DNA from 3 places in the Hoeflea sp. AS60 genome. Region 1 is predicted to be linked to each of the others. Evidence: riboswitches for the same ligand, from Rfam matches in the RefSeq annotation. Region 1 holds a riboswitch; each other region holds the start of a gene.

Region 1 (7,633 bases):
CGTGGCTGACCACTGTTTTAAGCCGACGCTCGCCAAACCCCCAGTCGCGCAAGGCCCCCGCCGCCTCAAACGCATAGCCGTTGCCCTGGGCCGCCGGATAGAGCATCCAGCTCAGCTCATGCTCGGGAAACAGCGGTCCGTGATTGATGCTGACCTGCCCCAGACATTGCCCTGTTTCGCGGGCTTCGATCATCAGTGCGCCGCACCCCAGAAGCGGCCATTGCGCCATATCGTGACAGAACAGCCCCCAGGCTTCAGCCGAAGTGTGCGGCCCTTCCATATGGACAGCATGCTCGGACATCATCATGCCCGCATAGGCCGGCCAATCGTCCATTGTCTGCGGCCTCAGCCACAGCCGTTCGGTCTCAAGTGTCGGGATCAAGGGGGAGTGCCTCGCGGTTTTTTCTGCATTGCTCTGAAAAACAGAATCGATTTCCGCATCGATAGCATAGAATGCTACTCTGAAAGCCTGTACGCAGCGCAAGGATCGCGCAATGCGAGGCATTTGCATGAAAACTCTATCTGCTCGCGCAAGCTTTGGGACCTGAAGCATGAAAGCTATACACGATGACGCGTGATTATTCAGCGTTCCAGCCGCCCGCGTCTGGCAGTGGAACCGGCAAGCCTGCGGCATCCGTCCTGCAGACGCTCGGCTGGCAGAGTTTCTTTGCCCAGCAGATCAGTGTCGACGACATGCAAGCAACGCCGCCGGTCCGGGTCACCGAAGTGCATCGCAGCGGCCTTCGCGTTCTGGGTGACGGGATCGACATGATGGTCCCTCCGCGCGCGGATGCCACGGTGGGCGACTGGCTGCTGCTCGACCACGATCTGCCGAGCGCCAGCCAGTTGATGGAGCGCAAGAGCCTGATCAAGCGGCGCGCCGCCGGCCACGACCGCTCCGTCCAGCTGATCGCCGCCAACATCGACACCGCCTTCATCGTCACCTCGTGCAATCTCGATTTCAACGTCGCAAGGCTGGAGCGCTATGTTGCGCTCGCTTTTGATGCAGGCGTGACGCCTGTGATCCTGCTGACCAAGGCCGATCTCTGCGAAGATCCTTCCGCATATGTCACGGACGCCGAGGCGATTTCAGCCGAAGTTGCGGTGCTGACGCTCAATGCCAAGAGCGACGAGCCAAAGGAAAAACTCGCGCCATGGTGCAAGCCGGGCCAGACCATCGCCTTTCTTGGCTCTTCCGGAGTTGGTAAGTCAACGCTGACAAATGCGCTCTCGGTCAGCGAAGTCGCCGTCACCCAGTCCATCCGCGAAGATGACGCCAAGGGCCGCCACACCACCTCCCACCGCCAGTTGCACATACTGCCCAATGGCTGCGCCGTACTCGACACGCCGGGCGTGCGCGAATTGCAGCTGACAGATGCGGAAGAAGGTGTTGCGGAAGTCTTCTCCGATCTCGATGCCCTGTCGCTCGAATGCCGCTTCAACAATTGCACCCACGTCAGTGAACCCGGATGCGCGGTTCAGGCAGCACTGAAGCGCGGCGACATCGACGAAGCGCGGCTGACCCGGTGGCGCAAGCTTGTTGCAGAAGACCAGCACAACACCGCAAGCCTCGCCCAGCGCCGGTCCAAGGACAAGGCGTTCGGCAAGATGATCAAGCAGGCGAAAAAACACAAGTCGCAGAAGAGCTAGAGCCGATCATCTTTAGCTGGAAGCAGTTTGATGGGCAGGATTTTTCGTGTCAGCTAGGAAAAACCGCAAGCGCGATGCCGCGCATCGTGCGAGGATTTTGACGACGTTGGCGCAGAAAAGACGCCCAAGCTTGGTTAAGTAAGGCGTGTTGGCCAAGAAAGAACCATTGCAATCGTCTGAACTTGATCTTTCACGCCCTGGACGTCGTCGCGCGAGGCTAACGGCGCTCGCGCCGCGTCGCCTCACGCTCCTAGCCAGATCATGAAATCCCTGCTTTCAAACGATTCCATCTAAAGATGATCGGCTCTAAACAAAAAGCCCCCGCCGGTTCTCACCAGCGGAGGCTTGAATGGTAAGCGATTGAGCTCGGCTCAGATTTCGCTCTGGCTGGTGATGATCTTGCCCACCAGGCCGTATTCCTTGGCATCCTCTGCCGACAGCCAGTAATCGCGGTCGGTGTCAGCTGCGATCTTTTCGATCTTCTGGCCGGTGGCCTTGGCGAAGATCGCGTTCAACCGGGCATTCATCTTGATGATTTCGCGCGCCTGGATCTCGATATCAGAAACCATGCCGCGGGTGCCGCCGGATGGTTGATGCAGCAGGAAGCGGGTGTTGGGCAGGCAGAGGCGCTGCTCTTTCGGCACAGAGACATAAATCAGTGCGCCTGCGGAGGCGACCCAGCCGGTTCCGATGATCCAGACCTTGGGCTTGATGAAGCCGATCATGTCATGGATCGAATCGCCCGATTCCACATGGCCGCCCGGTGAATTGACGAAGATGCGGATATCATCGTCGCTGGCCGCAGCAAGCGCTGCAAGCTGGGCGCTGACCTTGTGCGCCAATTCCTGGGTAATGCCACCATAGATGAAGATCGAGCGCGATTTGAACAGGTTTGCTTCCGCTTCCTTGCCCAGCGGCAGTTCTGTCGTCTTCTCTTCTTCGTCGCTCATAAGCCAGTCTCCGTGTGATTGCATGTCTCGCAGATAGTACGATACGGCCCGCGAAACAATGGCTGAACAGCGAATGGGTTTCCAACATGCAAATGGCGCAGCGAAAAATCGCTGCGCCATTTGCGTCTTTACTCTCTCACGCCGAACCTGAAATCAGCTCCGGCGGAAATCCGGCGACTGGTATCAGCCGCGAGCAATTGCCTTGTCGCCAGCCTGCTCAGGCCGCGGACGGCGATCGCTGCGGCGACGACGCGACTTTGCTGCCGGCTGATCACCATTCTGATTTGCGGCTGCTGCCGGCTGATGCCGGTTGCCGCCGGGCTTTCCTGCCTGCTGACCATTGCCGGAGTTGCGACCCTGGCCTTGCGGCTTTCCACCCTGGCCCTGACGTTGATCGGGCCTGCGGCCCTGACCCTGCGGCTTGGCGCCTTGCGGCCGTGCACCCTGGCGCGGACGCTGGGTCTTGTTCAGCGGAGCAAAATCGCCATCAGGATCAGCCAATGCGTCGACATAGGTGCCTTCAGGCGCCTTTTCGACCGGAATCTCTGTCTTCAGCATCTTTTCGATGTCGCGCAGAAGCGAACGTTCGTCTGGTGCACAGAAGGTCACGGCAGTGCCTTCAGCGCCAGCGCGCGCGGTGCGGCCGATGCGGTGAACATAAACTTCCGGCACATTCGGCAGCTCGTAATTGACCACCAGGGTCACGCCCGGCACGTCAATGCCACGGGCAGCAATGTCGGTGGCGATCAGCACAGGCACGGTGCCGGCGCGGAAACCTGCAAGCGCGCGTTCGCGCTGGCCCTGAGACTTGTTGCCGTGGATGGCGGCTGCGTTGAAGCCATCCGTTTCAAGCCGCTTGACGGCCTTGTCGGCGCCGCGCTTGGTGCGGGTGAACACGATCACGCGTTCGCCCTTGCGGTCACGGATCAGCGAAGCCAGTGCGCCCATCTTGGCAGGTGTCGGCATGTGCATGACCGAATGCTCGACGCGGTCGGCAGTCTTCTTGGCAGGAATCACCGACACTTCGATCGGGTCCTTCAGATGACGGTCGGACAGCTGGCGGATTTCCTTGGGCATGGTCGCCGAGAACAACAGGGTCTGGCGATTTTGCGGCGTCATCGCGAGAATGCGCTTGATCGCCGGCATGAAGCCGATGTCGAGCATCTGGTCAGCCTCGTCGAGCACCACGACTTCAATTTCGTTGAGCGAGACAGCGCGCTGCTCGATCAGGTCCATCAGCCGGCCCGGGGTGGCGATGAGAATATCGATACCGCCAGCCAGCGCCTTGATCTGCGGGCGGATCGAAACACCGCCAACAACAACGGACGAGGTCAGATGCAGCTTGCGACCGTAGTCCTTGACGCTCCGGGCAATCTGGGCGGACAGTTCGCGGGTCGGCGAAAGGATCAGCGCACGGACTTTCTTCGGCGCGGCTTTCTTGCCGGGCGCGAGGCGATGCAGGATCGGCAGCGAGAACGCTGCGGTCTTGCCGGTGCCGGTCTGCGCCAGGCCGATAACGTCACGGCCTTCGAGAACGGGAGGGATAGCCTGCACCTGGATCGGTGTCGGTGTGGTCAGGTGAAGACCATCAAGCGTGTCGAGGAGGGCCTTGGACAGACCGAGTTCGGAAAACAACATGGTATAACTTTCGAATTTTGGGCAATACGTCGGGGGAGCGCTTGCGCGCTGCCATTCGCGGACCATGCCCGATCACAAAATTCCCGCCGGCTACGGCATGACCGCAATCGGAGGAGTTCGGGTTGGGCGCATCGCCGCTGGCCGACGCGAAATTTCAAGGTGGACGTTAGGGGAAGTCAGAACACGCTCATCTCGACTCTAAGGAGGCGTGCAGCGGCCGATTTGGCCCCTATCCAGTTGCGCCTCTTAGGCCTGATAATTGCGGCTGTGTCAAGGCAGGGGGCAGATTTTCGCTGCATCGCAGCAAACAAGCTTAACTGAATATGCGCTCTTTCTCCTCACCCGGAAGGCTCGCAGCCACACTGCGAATGGACTTTCCCGGCGTCAGCGCAATTGCCGAAATGACGATGGCGCAGGCAATCCACTGCGCCAAGCCGATCGGCTCCGCAAAGGCAAACCACCCCACCAGAAACATTGTCGGCAGCTCGAAACTTCCGGCAATCGCAGTCCGTGCGGTGCCTATGGCGGGCGCAGCGACGGTGTAGAGAAGTTGTGGAACAAGCGCCGAACCAAAGGCGATGCCAGCCACAAGCCACCAGCCTGACACAGTGCCGGGGACAAGCGCTGCAATCGGCGTGGCGATCATCAATGGCAAAAGCCCTAGCACAGAACCGAGACTGACGCAGGCGATGCGCGCCACCGGATTGAGCACTGTGAGCTTGTGCACCAGCACATTGATGCCAAACCCGAATCCCAGAGGCGCTGCCAACGACAAAATCAGGGCGGGCATCTGATCGACAGTCACTGCACCCGGTGAGGTGGCAAGTGCAGCTGCCGCGATGATCATCAGTGACGCCAGAACGGCGCGGCGACCCGGCTTATCTCCGAACATCAGCCAGGCAATCAGCAGCGTAAACACCGGGTATGTCATGTAGAGAATGCCCGCTGTCGACACGGGAACAATCTCCACCGCGCGAACATAACCGATCCACCCCACGCCCATGCCGACACCGGCGATCAGGCCCCAGAGCAGAGCAGGCCATCTGGCCCTGGCGCGCCAGACGAAGGGCACAAGTACAATTGCCGCAAAAGCATACCGGAAAAAGGCAATGGCGTGCGGCGCGATGCCTTCAGCAGTCAGCGAACGGGCAAAATACGGGACCAATCCGAACCCGACCGATGCTGCGATGACACCAAGGGTTGCCAGCCCGGGGCCGAGCCAGTGCGGAAAGTCGGTGTTTTCAGTCCTCATGAAGATTGAGTAACAGTCAGCTCCAACACGGGCAATCCGCCTCGGCAGCCTGCCCCACGGAAAAGCTGCAAAGTTGCGGGATGCGGCTTAAAACGTCGTGTTTTCAGATTGCTATCTGGTCAGCTCCAGAATACGAATTGCTTGTTCGGGTTCCATGAAGGCCAAGCTTTCGGGATTAAAGGGGAACACGGTAGGGACGACCTGAAACAGGGCCCGATCCGTGGCTGCCCTCGCAACTGTGAGCGTGAGTCGCATCCATAATGCCACTGGGGATCCCCCGGGAAGGCGGATGACGGCGATCAAGCGCAAGCCAGGAGACCTGCCCGGACTATGGAATCCGCAGTCGCGGGTTTCCAACTCCAACCTCTTGCACGATGGGTGCAGAAAGGGCTTAGAAATGCATATTGAACCCGGCGTCGTAGACGGCGCAAAACTGGCTTTGAGCTACGCAACCGCGGCTGCGGCAGGCGGCCTGACACTGAAGATGTCCTGGGACACGATCCGCGAGGATGGCGGCGCAACCGCGCTGGCGATGCGCTCGGTGATCACCACGCTTCTCGTCTTCACGTTCTTTGAAGTGTTTCCGCATCACGCTGTTGGCGTCTCGGAAGTCCACCTCATCCTCGGCTCGACGCTTTACCTGATGTTCGGCGCCGGTCCGGCAGCGATAGGCCTGGCTTTGGGTCTTTTGATCCAGGGCGTGCTTTTCGCTCCCTTCGATCTGCCGCAATATGGCATGAACGTCACCACATTGCTGGTGCCGCTCTACGCAATGTCGCTCATTGCCAAGCGGATCATCCCGGCGGCGACCGCCTACAAGGATGTGTCCTACAAGCAGGCGCTTGCGCTTTCGACCAGCTACCAGGGTGGCATTGTCATGTGGGTCGGTTTCTGGGCACTTTATGGCCACGGCTTTGGCGTTGAAAATCTGTCGCAGATCGCGGCCTTCGGTGGCGCTTACATGCTGGTCGTGATTGTCGAGCCGCTCGCCGATCTCGGCGTTCTGGCTATCGCCAAGAACTGGCACAAGCTTGATGGCACTCCGATTGTCAGCAACCGGGTTTACGGCCACGCTGCCTGAGCAAGCGAGCCATACCAAGTGATACGCCGCGTGAGCCAGCCTCGCGCGGCGTTTTTTGTGTCCCATGAAATCAATTGATTGTACCCATCTGTCAGGCCTGCCGCATACTGCCTCAAACGGCGTAAGTTCCGCGTGATTTTTCAATCGCACACAGGCCGGCCATTCAGATTGGGAAACAGATGAACATCGAGATGATCCGCGAAGCGCAAGCCCGGCTTGAAGGCCATGTCCGCCGCACGCCCTTGCTCAACTCTCCGTTCCTCGATGAGATTGCAGGCCGACGCGTCTGGGTCAAAGCGGAATGCCTGCAACACACAGGCAGTTTCAAGTTTCGCGGCGGATGGTCGGCGCTGTCGGGGATGGCCCCTGACCTTCGGGCACGCGGCGTCATCGCCTTTTCCAGCGGCAACCATGCCCAGGGTGTGGCTTTGGCTGCTGCGCGGCACGGCGCACGCGCTATCATCCTCATGCCATCCGACGCACCAAAGATGAAAATCGACAATACCCGTACCTTGGGTGCGGAAGTGGTTCTCTACGACCGCGCCACAGAGGACCGGGACGAGATCTGCGCCCGGCTGACGGCGGAGCACGGCCTGACGCTGATCAAACCCTTCGATGACCCGATGGTGATTGCCGGTCAGGGCACCTGTGGGTTGGAAATCGCCGAACAGGCAGCTGCGGAAGGCATTTCGCAAGCGGATATCCTTGTCTGCTGCGGCGGCGGTGGATTTGCCTCAGGCATTGCACTGGCTTTGGAGGCTAACGCTCCAAAGCTTCGGGTACGTACGGCGGAGCCCGAAGGATTTGATGACATGGCTCGCAGCCTGGCTTCCGGCACCATCGAGCGCAACAGTCGGATGTCTGGCTCGCTTTGCGACGCAATCCTCACCCCGCAGCCCGGCGATCTGACATTCCCGATCCTGTCGCGGCTTGCAGGCCCGGGCCTGGCGGTGAGTGAGGATGAGGCGCTGCAGGCCATGGCGTTTGCGTTTTCGCGGCTCAAACTGGTTGCCGAACCCGGAGGCGCAGTCGCCCTGGCGGCCGCCTTGTTTCATGCCGATG
Region 2 (7,633 bases), on a different contig from region 1:
CTGTATCCATCGTTGAGCGAACAACGATCGGACCGTTCGGGATCAGCGGCGACTTCCAGAGTTCGACCAGATCGCCCATATCGACGATGCCCTTGTCGACCATCTTCTTCAGGTTGCCGGAGGTATAGCCGTCCTTGAATTCGCCAACGCCCGAAGCCCAGGTTGTGCCAGCGTCGAAGTTGCCCTTGACCACTTCGAGGACGAGGTTTTCATGACCGCCGCCAAAGCCGGTTTCAGCGAAGAAATCGGCAATTGGCATGCCGATGGCAGCCGGCAGGGTAACCGACGGGATCAGAAAGCCCGAGGTGGAGTCCGGATCGGCAAAGCCGAGCTTCTTGCCCTTGAGGTCTTCAAGCTTGGTCATGCCTGAATCCTTGCGAGCGACCATCACCGAGTAGTAGCCGGTGGCGCCATCGGTCTGGATGGTGGTCAGGATAGGCTCGACTGCCTTCGGATCATCAAGATAGACCTTGGCGTAGCCAGATGCGCCGAGTTCGGCATAATCGAGCGTGCCACCAAGCAGGCCCTGGATAACGCCGTCATAATCGGCAGCGGGGAAAAGCGAAACCTTTTCAACGCCGAGAACGGCAGGCAGCTTTTCTGTCATGCACTGGAAACTGCGCAGACGGTCGGCTTCGTTTTCGCCACCGAGAATACCGATGCGGAAGTCCTTGAGGTCTTCAGCAACTGCAGGCTGGACAGCGATGACGGCAGCGAACGATGCCGCTGCGAGAAGGGCTTTCTTGATCATGGATCTGCTCCTGGTTCGGACCGGCGTCTTGCCGGCAATTCCGTGGGTTGAGCCTGTTACGCTGGCAAGGCGACCCCGGTGGCTGCAGTTCTCGCGCGAAGCGCGGGCTGCAGTGGACCGGTGGATTTCGGTTTGGCCGGCACAACTGGTTGACCGGCTGAAATGGATGTCGATGTGATGGATTCAGAGATTTCCGTGCCATCGTCGGAGGCGCCGTAGATCATCCGGACGGCTTCGGTGGTAAGTTCATCGGGCGGGCCATCGAAAACCACCTTGCCACCCGCCATGCCGATCACCCGCTCGCAATAGTGGCGCGCAGTATCAAGCGTATGCAGGTTGGTGATCACCGTGATGCCTTCACGTTCATTGATGTCCTTGAGCGCATCCATCACAATCTGCGCATTGAGCGGATCAAGCGAAGCGATCGGCTCATCAGCCAGGATCATCGATGGCGACTGCATCAGGGCCCGGGCAATGGCGACGCGCTGCTGCTGGCCACCAGACAGCGTGCCTGCCATCTGAAGCGCGGTCTGGGCGATGCCGAGCCGCTCCAGTGCGGCAAGCGCGTTGGCGCGCTCTTCGACAGTGAAGATGTTGAGAATGTTGAGCACTGTCGAACGGTGATTGAGGCGACCGAGCAAGACGTTGGTCAGCACATCAAGCCGCGGCACAAGATTGAACTGCTGGAAGATCATCGCACAATCACGATGCCAATTGCGGAGCCCGCCGCCATTCAGGCCCGAGACCGTCTTGCCCTTGAACCGGATCTCTCCGCTGCTCGACGGTGTCAAACGGTTGATCATGCGCAGAAGCGTGGACTTGCCTGCTCCCGAACGTCCAATGACGCCGACCATCTGGCCCTCGGGAATTGAGAGTGTGACTGCATCAACGGCTATGTTGTTGCCAAAACGGCGGGTCACATCGGTCAATTCAAGCATAAGCAAATCCTCTGAGATCACGTTTGGTTTTGTGACTTTCGAGGATTGGACTAGCCCAGCCATGTGAAGGCGCGATGTCGGTTTGATGTCAGTTTTGTTACGATCCACAGCCGTCCTGCCGAACAAGCAAAAACCCACATATTTCTGCAGTTTTGATGCTTGCACTCCGGCCACCGCCATGGCCCTATGCAAGTGTCTGGTGCCCGTGACATGCGGGAGAATCGGGAATTCGGTGAAAATCCGGAACGTGCCCAACGCTGTGACGGGGATGGTCTGAGCGACATGCCACTGGGAGAGACCCGGGAAGGCGCGCAGACCAGATGATCCGAAGTCAGAAGACCGGCCAGACGTCATAGCCTTTGAGCGCATGGACAGCGCTGCGGGGTGTTACGGATTGTTGGGGATCAAACAATGCCGAATACATCAATGCTGACTGCAGCCAGGGCTTTCGATACGGCTGAACGCGACGCCGTATACAAAGCCATCTTCACCCGCCGCGACGTGCGCGACCAGTTCCTGGCGACCCCTGTTCCTGATGACGTGGTGCGCCGTCTGCTGGAGGCCGCCCACAACGCGCCATCGGTCGGCTTCATGCAGCCGTGGAATTTCATAACTATCAGGGATCAAAGTGTTCGCGATCGTGTCGCCGACGCGTTCGGTCGCGCCAATGATGAAGCAGCCACAATGTTCCCTGAAGCGCGGCAATCGAAATACAAGTCGCTCAAGCTCGAGGGCATCCGCAAGGCGCCGCTCAATATCTGCGTCACCTGTGACCGTGATCGCGGTGGTGATGTCGTTCTGGGGCGAACCCACACTTCCAAAATGGATCTCTACAGCACCGTCTGCGCGGTGCAGAACCTATGGCTCGCGGCGCGCGCCGAAGGCATCGGCATGGGTTGGGTCAGCATCTTTCGCGACGCCGACCTCAAATCCATTCTCGGTATTCCCGACAGGATCGAGATCGTCGCCTATCTGTGTCTGGGCTATGTCGATGAGCTCTATGAGCGGCCAGAACTTGAGGTCAAAGGCTGGAACCGCAGACTGCCCCTCGATGAGCTGATTTTCGAGGAGTGCTGGCAGGGAGAGATTTAACCGCCGTGGCGCTCGAGAAATTCCTCGGCCGGCAGCGACCGGAAATCCTTGAGCGCGGCATGAAGCCGGTCATGCTCCCAGTCCCACCAGGCGAGCGCATCGAGACGGCTGGCGATATCATCGGAAAAACGCTGCCTGATCGTGCGTGCCGGCACACCGACGGCGATGGCGAAATCGGCGACATCTCTTGTTACCACCGCGTTGGCGCCGATGCTGGCGCCATTGCCGATTTTCACGCCCGGCATCACAACCGCGCCGTGCCCGATCCAGCTGTCGTGACCGATCGTTATCCCCTGCCCGGCGCGCCAGTCAAAGAACTCCTGATCATCTGCCGCACCGTCAAAATACCACGACGACCGGTAACTGAAATGATGCAAGGACGCCCGCTCCATCGGGTGCATGCTGGCATAGATCCGCACATGGGAAGCGATGTTGGCGAATTTGCCGATATTGGCATACGCAATTTGCGTGTTCTCGACGCAGTAGGAATAGTCGCCCATGGTTGAATGCGCCACGGTGCAGTTGGCGCCGACTTCGGTGTAGCGTCCAAGCGTCGAATCCACGATCTTGGCGGTGGAGTGCACCAGAGGCGTATCAGACAATCTGGTCATGCAGCAGACTTTCCAGTGGCAAAGGCGGAGACGTCGATGACGTGATCAGCCACTGCATTGCGCACGTCATGATCGTGGAAAATCCCGAGAAGTGCTGCACCATCGGCCTTCTTGCGGGCGATCAGGCTGATGACCACCTCACGGTTGGCCGCATCGAGCGACGCCGTCGGCTCGTCAAGCAGCAGCACCGGATGATCGGTGATGAAACCGCGCGCAATGTTGACGCGTTGCTGTTCGCCGCCCGAAAACGTCGCCGGCGGCAGCGACCAGAGTTTTTCGGGAAGATTGAGTTCGGTAAACAGCTCTCGCGCCCGTTCATGCGCTGTCTCCTGCGCCACACCGCGGATCATCAGTGGCTCCGCAGCCACATCCAGCGCCGAAACCCGCGGCACCGCGCGCAAAAACTGGCTGACATAACCGATCGTGTCGCGCCGGATCTCCAGCACAGTGCGCGGAGATGAACTGGCGATATCGATGTGACGGCCATGGTGCTGCACCAGGATCTGGCCGCTGTCGCAGCCGTAATTGCCGTACAGCATCTTCAGGATCGAGCTCTTGCCGACGCCTGACGGGCCGCCAAGCACCGCGCATGATCCGGCCTTGAGCGAGAATGATACATTGGCGACAACCGGCAATTCGACGCCGCCGCGCATGTGCATGATGAAGGTTTTTTGAACTTCCGAGGCAACAAGCAGCGTGTTCATGGGTCAGACCTGCAGAATAGAGGAAACAAGAAGCTGGGTGTAGGGCGCGCGCGGGTCATCAAGCACCCGGTCGGTGAGACCAGCCTCGATAACCTTGCCCTCCTTCATCACGATCATCCGGTCTGACAAAAGCCGCGCCACAGCGAGATCGTGGGTAACCACCACAACGGCAAGACCGAGATCGGAAACCAGTCCGCGCAAAAGATCAAGAAGCCGCGCCTGTACCGAAACATCAAGCCCGCCTGTCGGTTCATCCATGAACACGAGCCGCGGCTCGGTCACCAGATTGCGGGCGATCTGCAGCCGCTGGCGCATGCCGCCAGAGAAGGTGCGCGGCTGGTCATCGACCCGGTCTTCATCGATTTCGACCCGAGACAGCCATTCAATCGCGGTTGAGCGGATGTTGCCGTAATGCCGGTTGCCCACCGCCATCAGCCGTTCGCCGACATTGGCGCCGGCCGACACCGTCATCCGCAAGCCGTCAATCGGGTTCTGATGCACAAAGCCCCAGTCGGTGCGCATAAGGTAGCGGCGCTCTGCTTCCGCCATCTTGTAGATGTCAGCGCTCGAGCCATCCCGCATGCGGTAATGCACAGTGCCGCAGGTCGGCGTCATTCGTGACGAAATACAATTAAGAAGCGTGGTCTTGCCGGAGCCGGATTCGCCGACAATCGCCAGCACTTCGCCCGGCCAGAGATCAAAGCTCACATCGGCACAGCCGATGCGCTTGCCATAGACCCGGGTCAGATTTTCAACGCTGAGCAGAGGCTGGGCCGGCGCAGGGATGCCTGCCTTGGCGAGAGCCTCAAGAGTATCGGAATGGCTCATATCGTCGCCTCCTTCTGGGCGTCAGCTTCGTCACCAAGCAGCGCGCCGCGATGGCCCTCGGCGCGGCGGCTTTCGCAGTGGTGGGTATCGGAGCAGACGAACATGCGTCCACCATGATCGTCGAGCACCACCTCGTCGAGGTAGACCTGCTCGGCGCCACACATCGCGCAGGGCTGCTCGAAATGCTGGATCTCGAACGGATGATCTTCAAAGTCGAGGCTGACCACTTCGGTGTGCGGTGGGATGGCATAGATCCGCTTCTCACGGCCCGCGCCGAACAATTGCAGCGCTTCGGACTGGTGCATTTTCGGGTTGTCGAATTTCGGCGTTGGCGAGGGATCCATCACGTAACGCCCCTCGACCTTGACCGGATAGGCATAGGTGGTGGCGATGTGGCCGTTACGGGCGATGTCCTCGTAAAGCTTGACGTGCATGAGGCCATATTCCTCAAGCGCATGCATCTTACGGGTCTCGGTCTCGCGCGGCTCGAGAAAGCGCAAGGGTTCGGGGATCGGCACCTGATAGACAAGCACCTGCCCCGCAGTCAGCGGCGTTTCCGGAATCCGGTGCCGGGTCTGGATGATCGAGGCATCAGGCGTCGCGGTCGTCGTCGCCACACCGGCGGTCTTGGCAAAGAAGGCGCGGATCGAAACCGCATTGGTGGTATCGTCGGCACCCTGGTCGATCACCTTGAGTACATCATCGGGCCCGATGATCGCAGCGGTCACCTGCACCCCGCCGGTGCCCCAGCCGTAAGGCATCGGCATTTCGCGGCTGGCGAACGGAACCTGGTAGCCCGGCACCGCAATCCCCTTGAGGATCGCCCGGCGGATCATCCGCTTGGTCTGCTCATCGAGATAGGCGAAATTGTAGCTCGCGAGATTCTGTGAAGGATCGTCTTTTCTGAGCGCGTTCATTCCGCAGCCTCCCTGGTGTCGTCAGTTGCTGATGTCTCGTCCGCAGCCTTCGCGGCACTTGCGAAATGCTCCGTACGCATCCGGCGCACCAGATCGAGTTCGGCCTGAAAGTCGACGTAATGCGGCAACTTGAGGTGTTCGACAAATCCGGTCGCCTGCACATTGTCGCAGTGCGACAGCACGAATTCCTCGTCCTGGGCCGGCGCCACAATATCTTCGCCCAGTTCTGACGCTCTGAGCGCCCGGTCGCACAATGACATCGCCATCGCCTTGCGTTCGGCCTGCCCGAACACCAGACCGTAGCCGCGTGTGAACTGCGGCGGAGCCTTGGCCGACCCCTGAAACTGGTTGACCATCTGGCATTCGGTAAGTTTTACCCGCCCGATCACCACCGTGAAGCCGAGTTCCGGAATCATCATCTCGACATCGACTTCACCGATGCGGATTTCGCCGGCAAAGGGGTGGCTGCGCGCATAGCCGCGCTGGGTCGAGTAGGCGAGCGCCAGAAGGAATCCTTCGTCACCGCGCGCCAGCGTCTGTAGCCTTGCGTCGCGACCCATCGGATATTCTGTCGGTGTGCGAGTGATGTCGGCAACTGGCTCTGAACTGTCCGTGGCAGCGTCTTCCTCGATCAATCCCTCATCGCCCAGAATATCGGACACACGGATAACCTTCTCGCCCGTGTCCGCGCTGCTTTCCGGCGCGTCCTGTGGCTCGTCACCGGCGAGCGCCGGATCAAGCAGGCGGTGGGTGTAATCGAATGTTGGGCCAAGCAGCTGCCCGCCAGGAAGATCCTTGTAGATCGCCGAAATCCGCCGTTCGACCAGCATGGCGCCTGTGTCCATCGGCACCGAGTGGCCAAACCGCGGCAGCGTCGTCCGGTAGGCACGGAGCAGGAACACGGCTTCGATCAGATCGCCGCGCGACTGTTTGATGGCAAGCGCAGCAAGTTCGGGATCGTACAGCGAGCCTTCGCCCATCACCCGGTCGACTGCGAGCGACAATTGCCCTGCAATCTGCTCAAGCGTCAGTCCCGGCACATTGGCATCGCCTCGGCGGCGGGCGGCGAGCAGACGGTGAGCATTGGCGATAGCGGCTTCGCCGCCTTTGACAGCAACATACATGACTTAGGCCTCCTTACGGACAAGACGGGTGCTGCGCGGAAGCGCCGCCACGCAGTCCGGAGCGGCAAGAACCAGGTCAATGCCGCGCGGAAAGGCGGCCCGGTTGGCCTGCCACTGGGCTTCGAAATGCTGCGGCATCGGCGCAGGCGAAAGCGATGCCTGATCCTTGATGCCAGGACCTTCCAGCGTGAGCTGAGCCCCTTCAGACAACGTGGAAACCTGAAGGATCACCGTTGTCGAGCGGTCCGGGAATTCCTGCGTGCCGAGCGAAAACCCATTCAGCGCCGAAAGGTTCTGCGGCGCGGCGACAAGTGCAAAGGCCGCATCGGAAGGATGGCTTACAACCGGTGCGCCGGTGTGAAACACGATCCAGTCCTTGACTGTTGATGTCTTGGTCAGCGCCGGATCAAGCCAGACCGGCGTATCGGCATCGGCCAGCATGACGATCAGCGCAGAGGCCGAAGCGGTCAATGGCGCTGGAGGTGCGGTGACATGCGGCAAGGATTGAACCGAGCCCGGCCGCGCCATGGCATCCATGAGCGCGCGAAAAACCGTCTGAGATGCACCGACCGGGTCGGCAAACCCGCCTTCATAGACAGCGGATGTGTGTGTGGCGGATGGCATCAGTCTTCCCCTCGCACCATGGTGAAAAAATTGACCCTTGTCGC
Region 3 (7,633 bases), on a different contig from region 1:
AACCGAGCCACGGATCTTCGCTCTCGTAAGCCTTGGCGATCGAGCCGTCGAGACCGGCAGCGGAACCGGTTTCAACTGTTACCCAGCCCTTTTCTTCAGCGCCATAGGCCTTGAAAAGGTTGGTTGTGATGATGCGGCAGCCCCAGCCTTCAGGGCAGTTGTAGACGCCGCCCTTGCCTGCATTTTCCATGCCGGGAGCAGGGAAAAGTTCAGGGTGTGCAAGAGCATCGTCAATTGTCTTGATTTCAGGATGGGCTTCCGCGAAATATTTCGGGATCCACCAGCCTTCAACGCCGCCATCGCTGAGCGATTCGGACGCATAGTCAAGCTTGCCTTCTGCAACAGCTGCGTCGAGCAGGGTGCGCAGCGAGTTGATCCAGGCTTCCGGAGCAACATCCGGTTCCTGCTTTTCAACCATTGAAGTGAGTGTCGGTGTGGTGTCACCGGCAACCAGTTCTGCCTGGCAGCCATAACCTTCAGAGAGAATGATTTCGTCGATATTGGCCAGAACTTCGGCCGAGGCCCAGTTCATGTTGGCGATAGTCACGCGTCCGCAATCTTCTGCGGATGCTGCGCCGGCAAAGCCCATAAGGCCAACGGCGAGAACGGTGGAAGCGAGAAGCTTCTTCATGTGTAAGACCTCCCAGTCTTAATTGATGCAGTGGTTGTTCCATTTTTCGGCAGATCCGGTCACTGCTGTTTACCGGAAACCGATGGAATTGAAGGCAGACCGCCTCATGGTCATTGAAAACCAATTTTCACGCTAAATAAGACGCGAAGGCGACATCAGACGACGCAATTGGAACCCACGGAACTCTGTCGCAAGCGATTGGCCGGTTGATTTACCGCCCTTCAGGGTAAGGACTTGGTGAAAGAAATCAACCGTATCATTGAGAATTCGTGATTCAGGTGGTCACCGATGGTGCGCCGCATCATGCCAATGCAGGCAGTGCAAATAAAATGCATGATTCATGATTGCTTAGGGTTTCACTAACGCTCCGGTAACGATGTCCGGGTTAAACCTGTTTCCACGGCGGGGGACAACCGCCGACCATCCCGGATAAGGTATTGCGTACCGGGATGTCGCGAACCTCGCGCGTATTTGTGAGGGCGTCAGTGTATTTGGCAGGCCGCCCGGATCTCACGATCCGGGCGGCCTTCGCATTTGAAGGGCTGACCGGTCAAAATAAAAAGGCCGGACGATCGCTCATCCGGCCTTCTGAAATCTCGTTCAAACACGCTTTCCCGAAGGGCGCCGTTGGGTGGCTTCAACCTGCGGAAAGGGTGCGGATGAGGCTGTTGAGAATGCCTGACTTGCGCTTCTCGTTAGCCTTCTGAACCGGAAGCACGTTGTTCCATGCGATCTGAACGCGATTGGCGGAGTTGAATACATAAAGCATGGCGATGTCCTTCCGTTTGGTGTTGACGACATTATTCAAATGGCAATCACCATCTGCCGCTGCTCTATGCTTATCGGGTGGGGTGAGCTGCATTGAATCCGCCGCGGCATGTCGCAATTCAGATGTCGCAAAAAGAAATTGCCGAAGGTTTGAAAACGCGGTGAACGAATGGTTAGCGCGAGCGCTTGAAAAAGCCTTTTGATCTGCTGTTTGCGGTGCTATCGACGGTCCCATGACACGGGCGTTGATGTTTCAGGGAACAGGTTCGGATGTTGGCAAGACCGCACTGGTTGCGGGCTTTTGCCGGCTCGCGGCTAATCACGGACTGAAGGTCCGGCCGTTCAAGCCGCAGAACATGTCCAATAACGCCGCGGTCGCCGATGATGGCGGCGAAATCGGCCGGGCGCAGTGGCTGCAGGCACTGGCCTGCCGGGTGCCTGCCAGTGTGCACATGAACCCGGTGCTGCTCAAACCTCAATCGGAAACCGGTTCGCAAGTGGTGGTTCAGGGCAAGGTCTTCGGGCATGCAAAGGGCCGCGATTACCAGAAGCTCAAGCCCCAGCTGATGGCGGCGGTCCTCGACAGTTTCGGCCGTGTATCGGAGCAGGCGGATCTTGTGCTGGTTGAAGGCGCCGGCTCTCCGGCGGAAATCAATCTCAGACCAGGCGATATCGCCAATATGGGATTTGCGACATCGGCCCGGGTTCCGGTGGTGCTGGTCGGTGACATCGACCGGGGAGGGGTGATCGCATCGCTGGTCGGGACCCACACAATCCTGCCCGACGAAGACCGGGCGATGATCGTTGGCTACCTCATCAACAAGTTTCGCGGTGATGTCAGCCTGTTTGATGACGGCATTGCTGCTGTCGACGGTTTTACCGGTTGGTCGTGTCTTGGTGTGATACCATGGCTGAAAGCCGCAGCGCGACTGCCTGCTGAGGATTCGGTGGCACTCGAGCGGCTGGTCCGGGGAGACGCGCGGGCGCTCAAGGTGGCAGTACCAATCTTGTCGCGGATCGCCAATTTCGACGATTTCGACCCGCTCAAGGCCGAACCGGAAGTCGAACTCGTGTTCGTGCGGCCCGGTGAGCGGCTGCCCGAAGATGCCGGTCTTGTTATCCTGCCGGGGTCGAAATCGACGATTTCCGATCTCAACGATTTCCGTCAGCAGGGCTGGGACAAAGATCTGCAGGCGCACCGCCGGCGCGGCGGTCGCATAATCGGTATTTGCGGCGGTTACCAGATGCTGGGACAGAGTGTGCTGGATCCGCAGGGGCTTGAAGGTGGCGCGACATCTGCCGAGGGGCTCGGGTTGCTCGATATCGACACCGAGATGGCGCCCGAAAAGACTGTCCGCAACATCGAAGCCCGGTCCGCCGAGTACGATGTGGGCTTGTCGGGCTACGAGATTCATCTCGGTATCAGTCGCGGTCCGGATAGTGCCCGGCCGATGACGCTTCTCGATGGCCGTCCCGACGGCGCGATATCAGCCGACGGCAAGGTATCTGGGACCTATCTGCACGGCCTGTTCGATTCGGATTCCTACCGCGCGAAGCTCCTCGCGGAATTTGGCATTCGGGGCGGGGAGACCAATTTCCGCGCCGATGTGGACAAGGCGCTCGATGAAATTGCCGGTGAACTTGACCGACTCGTCGGCTTTGAACGGCTGATGGAAGCTTCCGCTCAGATCGGTCGCTGATGGAAGCGGCAATGGCGCAGCTGCGATTGACAGCCCGCCGCGTCAGCCCTATCAATTGAAGTTCGAATGGTTCCAGAAAACCGAACTGGTTTTCAGGATCAAAAGGGAATGCGACGGGGTGGACCCAATCAGGGCATCCTTATCGCAGCCGACCCCGCGACTGTAGAGCGGCGAGGCAAATGTCACCGGCACGGAATGCCAGAGTGACGGGAGACAATGGTGTCTTTCCGTCAACTTGAAGCTCCGGACCGGAAACGCCACTGACGTGGCGGCATGATCAATCGGCGCGGACGCCTCTTTGTCTACGAATCGTCCCGTTTTCATGACCGCCATAAACGTCGGGAAGGTTGGCATTTGCTGATGTTCGACGGCAACGTCGACGCGACCCGTGAGCCAGGAGACCTGCCATTCGCACCGGTTGAGAGCCGGACCTTTGGGAGAGGTATTCTCCCGAAGCCATTCACGGAGGTTGTCATGGCTGTTAAGATTCAAACGCTTTCACTCACCGATCGCATCGGTGCGCGCACTGTTGCCGGACTGATGGCGCTGGTCATCGGTTCCATACTGGTGTTCGGGGTTGGCCTCGCCAACTCTCAGGCGCTGCACGATGCAGCGCACGACACCCGTCATTCCTACGGCTTTCCCTGCCACTAAGGGATTGATCCTATGATTGTCAGGTTGCTCCTGGCGGCTCTTGCCGCCGGGCTCATTGCGGGTTTCGCAATGACGCCCGCCCAATATGTCAAAACCATTCCGCTGATCATGCAGGCGGAAGCCTACGAGAATGGCGAAGCTGGCCATTCTCACAGTGCTGCCGAGCCCGCGCATGAACATGCGGGAGATCACGGCCATAGTGATGATGGGTCGATGCTTGGCTTTGGCCGGCTTGGCGATACGATCCTTGCCAATCTGGTTGCCGGAGCGGGCTTCGCGCTGATGCTCGCTGCCGTGGCGTTACTGACGGGGATGGATTTCCCCGGGGGCCGCCAAGCTCTCACGCGGGGTGTTCTTCTGGGAGCAGCGGCCTGGTTCTGCGTCCAGCTTGCGCCTGCGATGAGCCTGCCACCGGCGGTTCCGGGTTTTCCCTATGCCGACCTTGGTGACCGTCAGGGCTGGTGGATGATTGCGGTGCTCGCCTCAGCGGTGGGGATCTGGTGTCTCGCCATGCGGCCAGAATGGCCGATCAAGGTGCTGGGCGTTGTGATCATCGTTGCACCGCATATCTGGGGCTCGCCAATTCCCGAAGATCTGTCGAGCGAAGTACCCGCCTATATCGCCTCTGCCTATGCTGCGGCCTCGCTTGCAACAACCTTGTTCTTCTGGCTGCTGCTTGGCGGGTTGCTGGGGTATTTCCTGTCTCGGGTGCCCGAGGAAAGAGCGGCGTGACAGACGGTCTGCCAAAGGTGACGCTTGTGCTGGGCGGTGCCCGCTCGGGCAAATCCGGTTTTGCCGAAGGCCTGGTCGAACGCGCCTCCGGATCAAGATTGTACCTGGCAACGGGTCAGGCCTGGGATGACGAAATGCGCGACCGCATTGCCTCACACCAGGACCGGCGCGGGCAGGGCTGGGAGACTATCGAGGCTCATCTGGAACTGGCGAAGTCGCTTGAAGCCAATACACGCGCCGACCGTCCGGTGCTGGTCGATTGCCTCACCCTGTGGGTCACCAATCTTATGCTCGGCGAGCACGACATCGACGCCGCGTTTGACGAACTTGCCGGATCACTGCCTTCGCTTGAGGGGCCTGTGGTCTTTGTATCGAATGAGGTGGGGCTGGGCATCGTGCCTGACAATGCCATGGCGCGGGCGTTTCGCGATCATGCCGGCCGCCTCCACCAGTTAATCGCAAGCCTGGCCGACGAAGTCTATTTCGTCGCCGCCGGCCTGCCACTCAAAATGAAGGGCTGACGCCATGATGGGTTCAAAAATTCCTGCAACCGTGATCACCGGCTTTCTCGGCGCGGGCAAGACCACGCTGATCCGGCACATGCTGTCCAACGCCAAGGGCAAGCGGATTGCGCTGATCATCAATGAATTCGGCGATCTGGGCGTCGATGGTGATGTGCTCAAGGGCTGCGGCGAGGAAGTGTGCCGCGAGGAAGACATTGTCGAGCTGACCAATGGCTGCATCTGCTGCACCGTGGCTGATGATTTCATCCCGACCATGGAAAAGCTGCTGGCGCGCAAGGATCGTCCTGACCATATCGTCATCGAGACATCCGGTCTTGCATTGCCGCAGCCGCTGGTCGCGGCCTTCAACTGGCCTGGCATCAAGACGCAGGTGACCGTCGATGGCGTGGTGACGGTCGTTGACAGTGCCGCTGTCGCTGCCGGCCGCTTCGCCCACGATCACGACAAGCTTGACGCGCAACGGCTGGCGGATGACGGACTCGATCATGAAAGCCCGCTGGAGGAATTGTTCGAGGACCAGCTGACCGCTGCCGACCTGATCATTCTCAACAAGGCCGATCTGATCAGCGCTGAAGATCTTGAAGGCGTTCGCGCCGGAATATCGGAGCACATGTCGCGCAAGCCGATTTTCGTCGAAGCGCGGCAGGGCGAGGTGGCGCCAGAGGTGCTGCTCGGTCTGGGTATCGGCACCGAAGACGATATTTCGAACCGCAAGTCGCACCATGAGCTGCATCATGCGGACGGCCATGAGCATGATCATGATGAGTTCGAGAGCTTTGTCGTTTCGCTTGGTCCGGTCAGCGATGCGGCCGCCTTCAGCGAAGGCCTAAAGGCTCTGATCGTTTCGCACGACATTCTGCGGCTCAAGGGTTTTGCCGACATTTCCGGCAAGCCTATGCGGATGGTGGTGCAGGCGGTCGGAAGCCGGATCGACACGCATTTCGACCGGCCATGGGCTGCCGGAGAGGCTCGGGAAACCAGGCTCGTCGTCATCGGACTGCATGACATTGACGAGGCTGCCATTCGCGAGAGCCTGGCCGGGCTCGCCGGTTAAGCAGGATGCATCTTCTTGTCGCACAGAAGGGAAGCCTGAGCGACGGCAATGAGGCCGTCGATCTTGGCCAGAGCCCGGGCGACATTCTGTTCCTGAGTGCGGCGGACACCGAGCTTGCGAGCATTGCCGCAGCACGACAGACGACTGGCCAGCTGAAGTGGCGGCTGGCGAGTCTTTCCGATCTCAAGCACCCGATGTCGGTCGACACCTTTGTCGCCAGGATGGCGCCGAAGGCGAAGCTGGTGATCGTGCGCGCACTCGGCGGGGCCAGCTATTTCGCCTATGCGCTCGAGAGCCTGCATGCGGCCTCCGTCGCGCATGGTTTCAAGATTGCAGCGCTTCCCGGCGATGACCGGCCTGATGCGGGGCTGGAGCCGCTGTCGACGCTGGATCATGCGGCGCGGGATCAGCTTTGGGCTTACCTGATCGAGGGTGGGGCCGAGAATGCGCGCGGGCTGATCACCTATGCCGAAGCACTGATTGAAGGCGGCGAGCGACCCGGACCGGCAGCACCGCTGCTGAAAGCCGGGTTGTGGCATCCGAACACTGGAAATCCGGGGCTTGCCGACGTCAAGCGGGACTGGACCCACGGCGCGCCGGTGGCGGCAGTCTGCTTTTACCGGGCGCTGGTGCAGAGCGGGCAGACGGCACCCGTCGCAGCCTTGTGCGACGCATTGAAAGCCGAGGGCGTCAACGCGCTTCCGGTGTTTGTCTCCAGTCTCAAGGATCCGGTGTCGATGGGCACGCTCGAAGCGATCTTTGCCGATGCGGCGCCCGACGTGGTGATCAATGCCACTGGTTTTGCGGTGTCGTCACCGGGCGGACAGACCAAGGGCACGGTGCTTGAATCCACCGGTGCCCCGGTGTTGCAGGCCGTGTTTGCCAGCGGTGGCCGCGAGGCCTGGGCGGCATCGCATCAGGGGCTGACCTCGCGCGATCTCGCGATGCATGTGGCTTTGCCGGAAGTTGATGGCCGGGTGCTTGCGCGCGCGGTGTCGTTCAAGGCGGCGGCGCGGTTTGACGAGATGGTCGAGGCCAATATCGTTACCCATGCGCCGGAGCCTGACCGGGTGCAGTTCGTCGCTCAATTGGCATCGCGCTGGGCGCGGTTGCGGCGGACACAAGCAGCGGATCGCCGGGTGGCGATCGTGCTGGCGAATTATCCCAACCGGGATGGTCGCATCGCCAACGGCGTGGGGCTCGACACGCCCGCGGGCACGGTTGAAGTGCTGCGTGCGATGGCGAAGGCCGGATATAAGGCCGGTGAGCTTCCGGCTGATGGTGACGCGCTTGTGACCGCGCTGAAGGCCGGGCCGACCAATGCCGTGCGCGATGAACGCAGCGGCGGGGTTCCTCTTCCCATCGACGATTATCAGGCGTTTTTTGCGACGCTGGATCCTGCCATCCAGTCAGCTGTGAACGAACGCTGGGGCGCGCCGGAGACTGACCCGTTTTATCGCGATGGGGTATTTCATCTGGGCTTGCTGCGCTTTGGCAATGTGGTTGTCGGTATCCAGCCGGCGCGTGGCTACAACATCGATCCGAAGGCCAGCTATCACGCGCCGGATCT

What was found. A riboswitch is a leader RNA that binds a small molecule or an ion and turns the genes downstream of it on or off. The one in region 1 is predicted to bind cobalamin.
Region 2: it holds a riboswitch for cobalamin, as region 1 does, so the genes downstream of both, bluB (5,6-dimethylbenzimidazole synthase) here and WNZ14_RS19980 (energy-coupling factor ABC transporter permease) in region 1, are expected to answer to the same signal.
Region 3: it holds a riboswitch for cobalamin, as region 1 does, so the genes downstream of both, WNZ14_RS20765 (CbtB-domain containing protein) here and WNZ14_RS19980 (energy-coupling factor ABC transporter permease) in region 1, are expected to answer to the same signal.

The regions. Positions count from the first base shown of each region.
Region 1 is NZ_JBBMQP010000003.1:171,350-178,982, forward strand. It holds gene WNZ14_RS19955 (GNAT family N-acetyltransferase) at 1-382, opposite strand, end outside; gene rsgA (ribosome small subunit-dependent GTPase A) at 568-1,650, shown strand; gene WNZ14_RS19965 (ATP-dependent Clp protease proteolytic subunit) at 2,022-2,600, opposite strand; gene WNZ14_RS19970 (DEAD/DEAH box helicase) at 2,784-4,238, opposite strand; gene WNZ14_RS19975 (DMT family transporter) at 4,552-5,490, opposite strand; cobalamin riboswitch at 5,621-5,832, shown strand; gene WNZ14_RS19980 (energy-coupling factor ABC transporter permease) at 5,888-6,571, shown strand; gene WNZ14_RS19985 (threonine/serine dehydratase) at 6,751-7,633, shown strand, end outside.
Region 2 is NZ_JBBMQP010000002.1:208,278-215,910, reverse strand. It holds gene phnD (phosphonate ABC transporter substrate-binding protein) at 1-751, opposite strand, end outside; gene phnC (phosphonate ABC transporter ATP-binding protein) at 808-1,689, opposite strand; cobalamin riboswitch at 1,870-2,052, shown strand; gene bluB (5,6-dimethylbenzimidazole synthase) at 2,101-2,781, shown strand; gene WNZ14_RS11295 (DapH/DapD/GlmU-related protein) at 2,778-3,392, opposite strand; gene phnL (phosphonate C-P lyase system protein PhnL) at 3,389-4,096, opposite strand; gene phnK (phosphonate C-P lyase system protein PhnK) at 4,100-4,924, opposite strand; gene WNZ14_RS11280 (alpha-D-ribose 1-methylphosphonate 5-phosphate C-P-lyase PhnJ) at 4,921-5,841, opposite strand; gene WNZ14_RS11275 (carbon-phosphorus lyase complex subunit PhnI) at 5,838-6,965, opposite strand; gene phnH (phosphonate C-P lyase system protein PhnH) at 6,969-7,589, opposite strand; gene phnG (phosphonate C-P lyase system protein PhnG) at 7,589-7,633, opposite strand, start outside.
Region 3 is NZ_JBBMQP010000004.1:70,468-78,100, forward strand. It holds gene WNZ14_RS20750 (ABC transporter substrate-binding protein) at 1-631, opposite strand, end outside; gene WNZ14_RS20755 (hypothetical protein) at 1,269-1,400, opposite strand; gene WNZ14_RS20760 (cobyric acid synthase) at 1,633-3,099, shown strand; cobalamin riboswitch at 3,150-3,524, shown strand; gene WNZ14_RS20765 (CbtB-domain containing protein) at 3,574-3,753, shown strand; gene WNZ14_RS20770 (CbtA family protein) at 3,766-4,485, shown strand; gene cobU (bifunctional adenosylcobinamide kinase/adenosylcobinamide-phosphate guanylyltransferase) at 4,482-5,006, shown strand; gene cobW (cobalamin biosynthesis protein CobW) at 5,011-6,063, shown strand; gene cobN (cobaltochelatase subunit CobN) at 6,069-7,633, shown strand, end outside.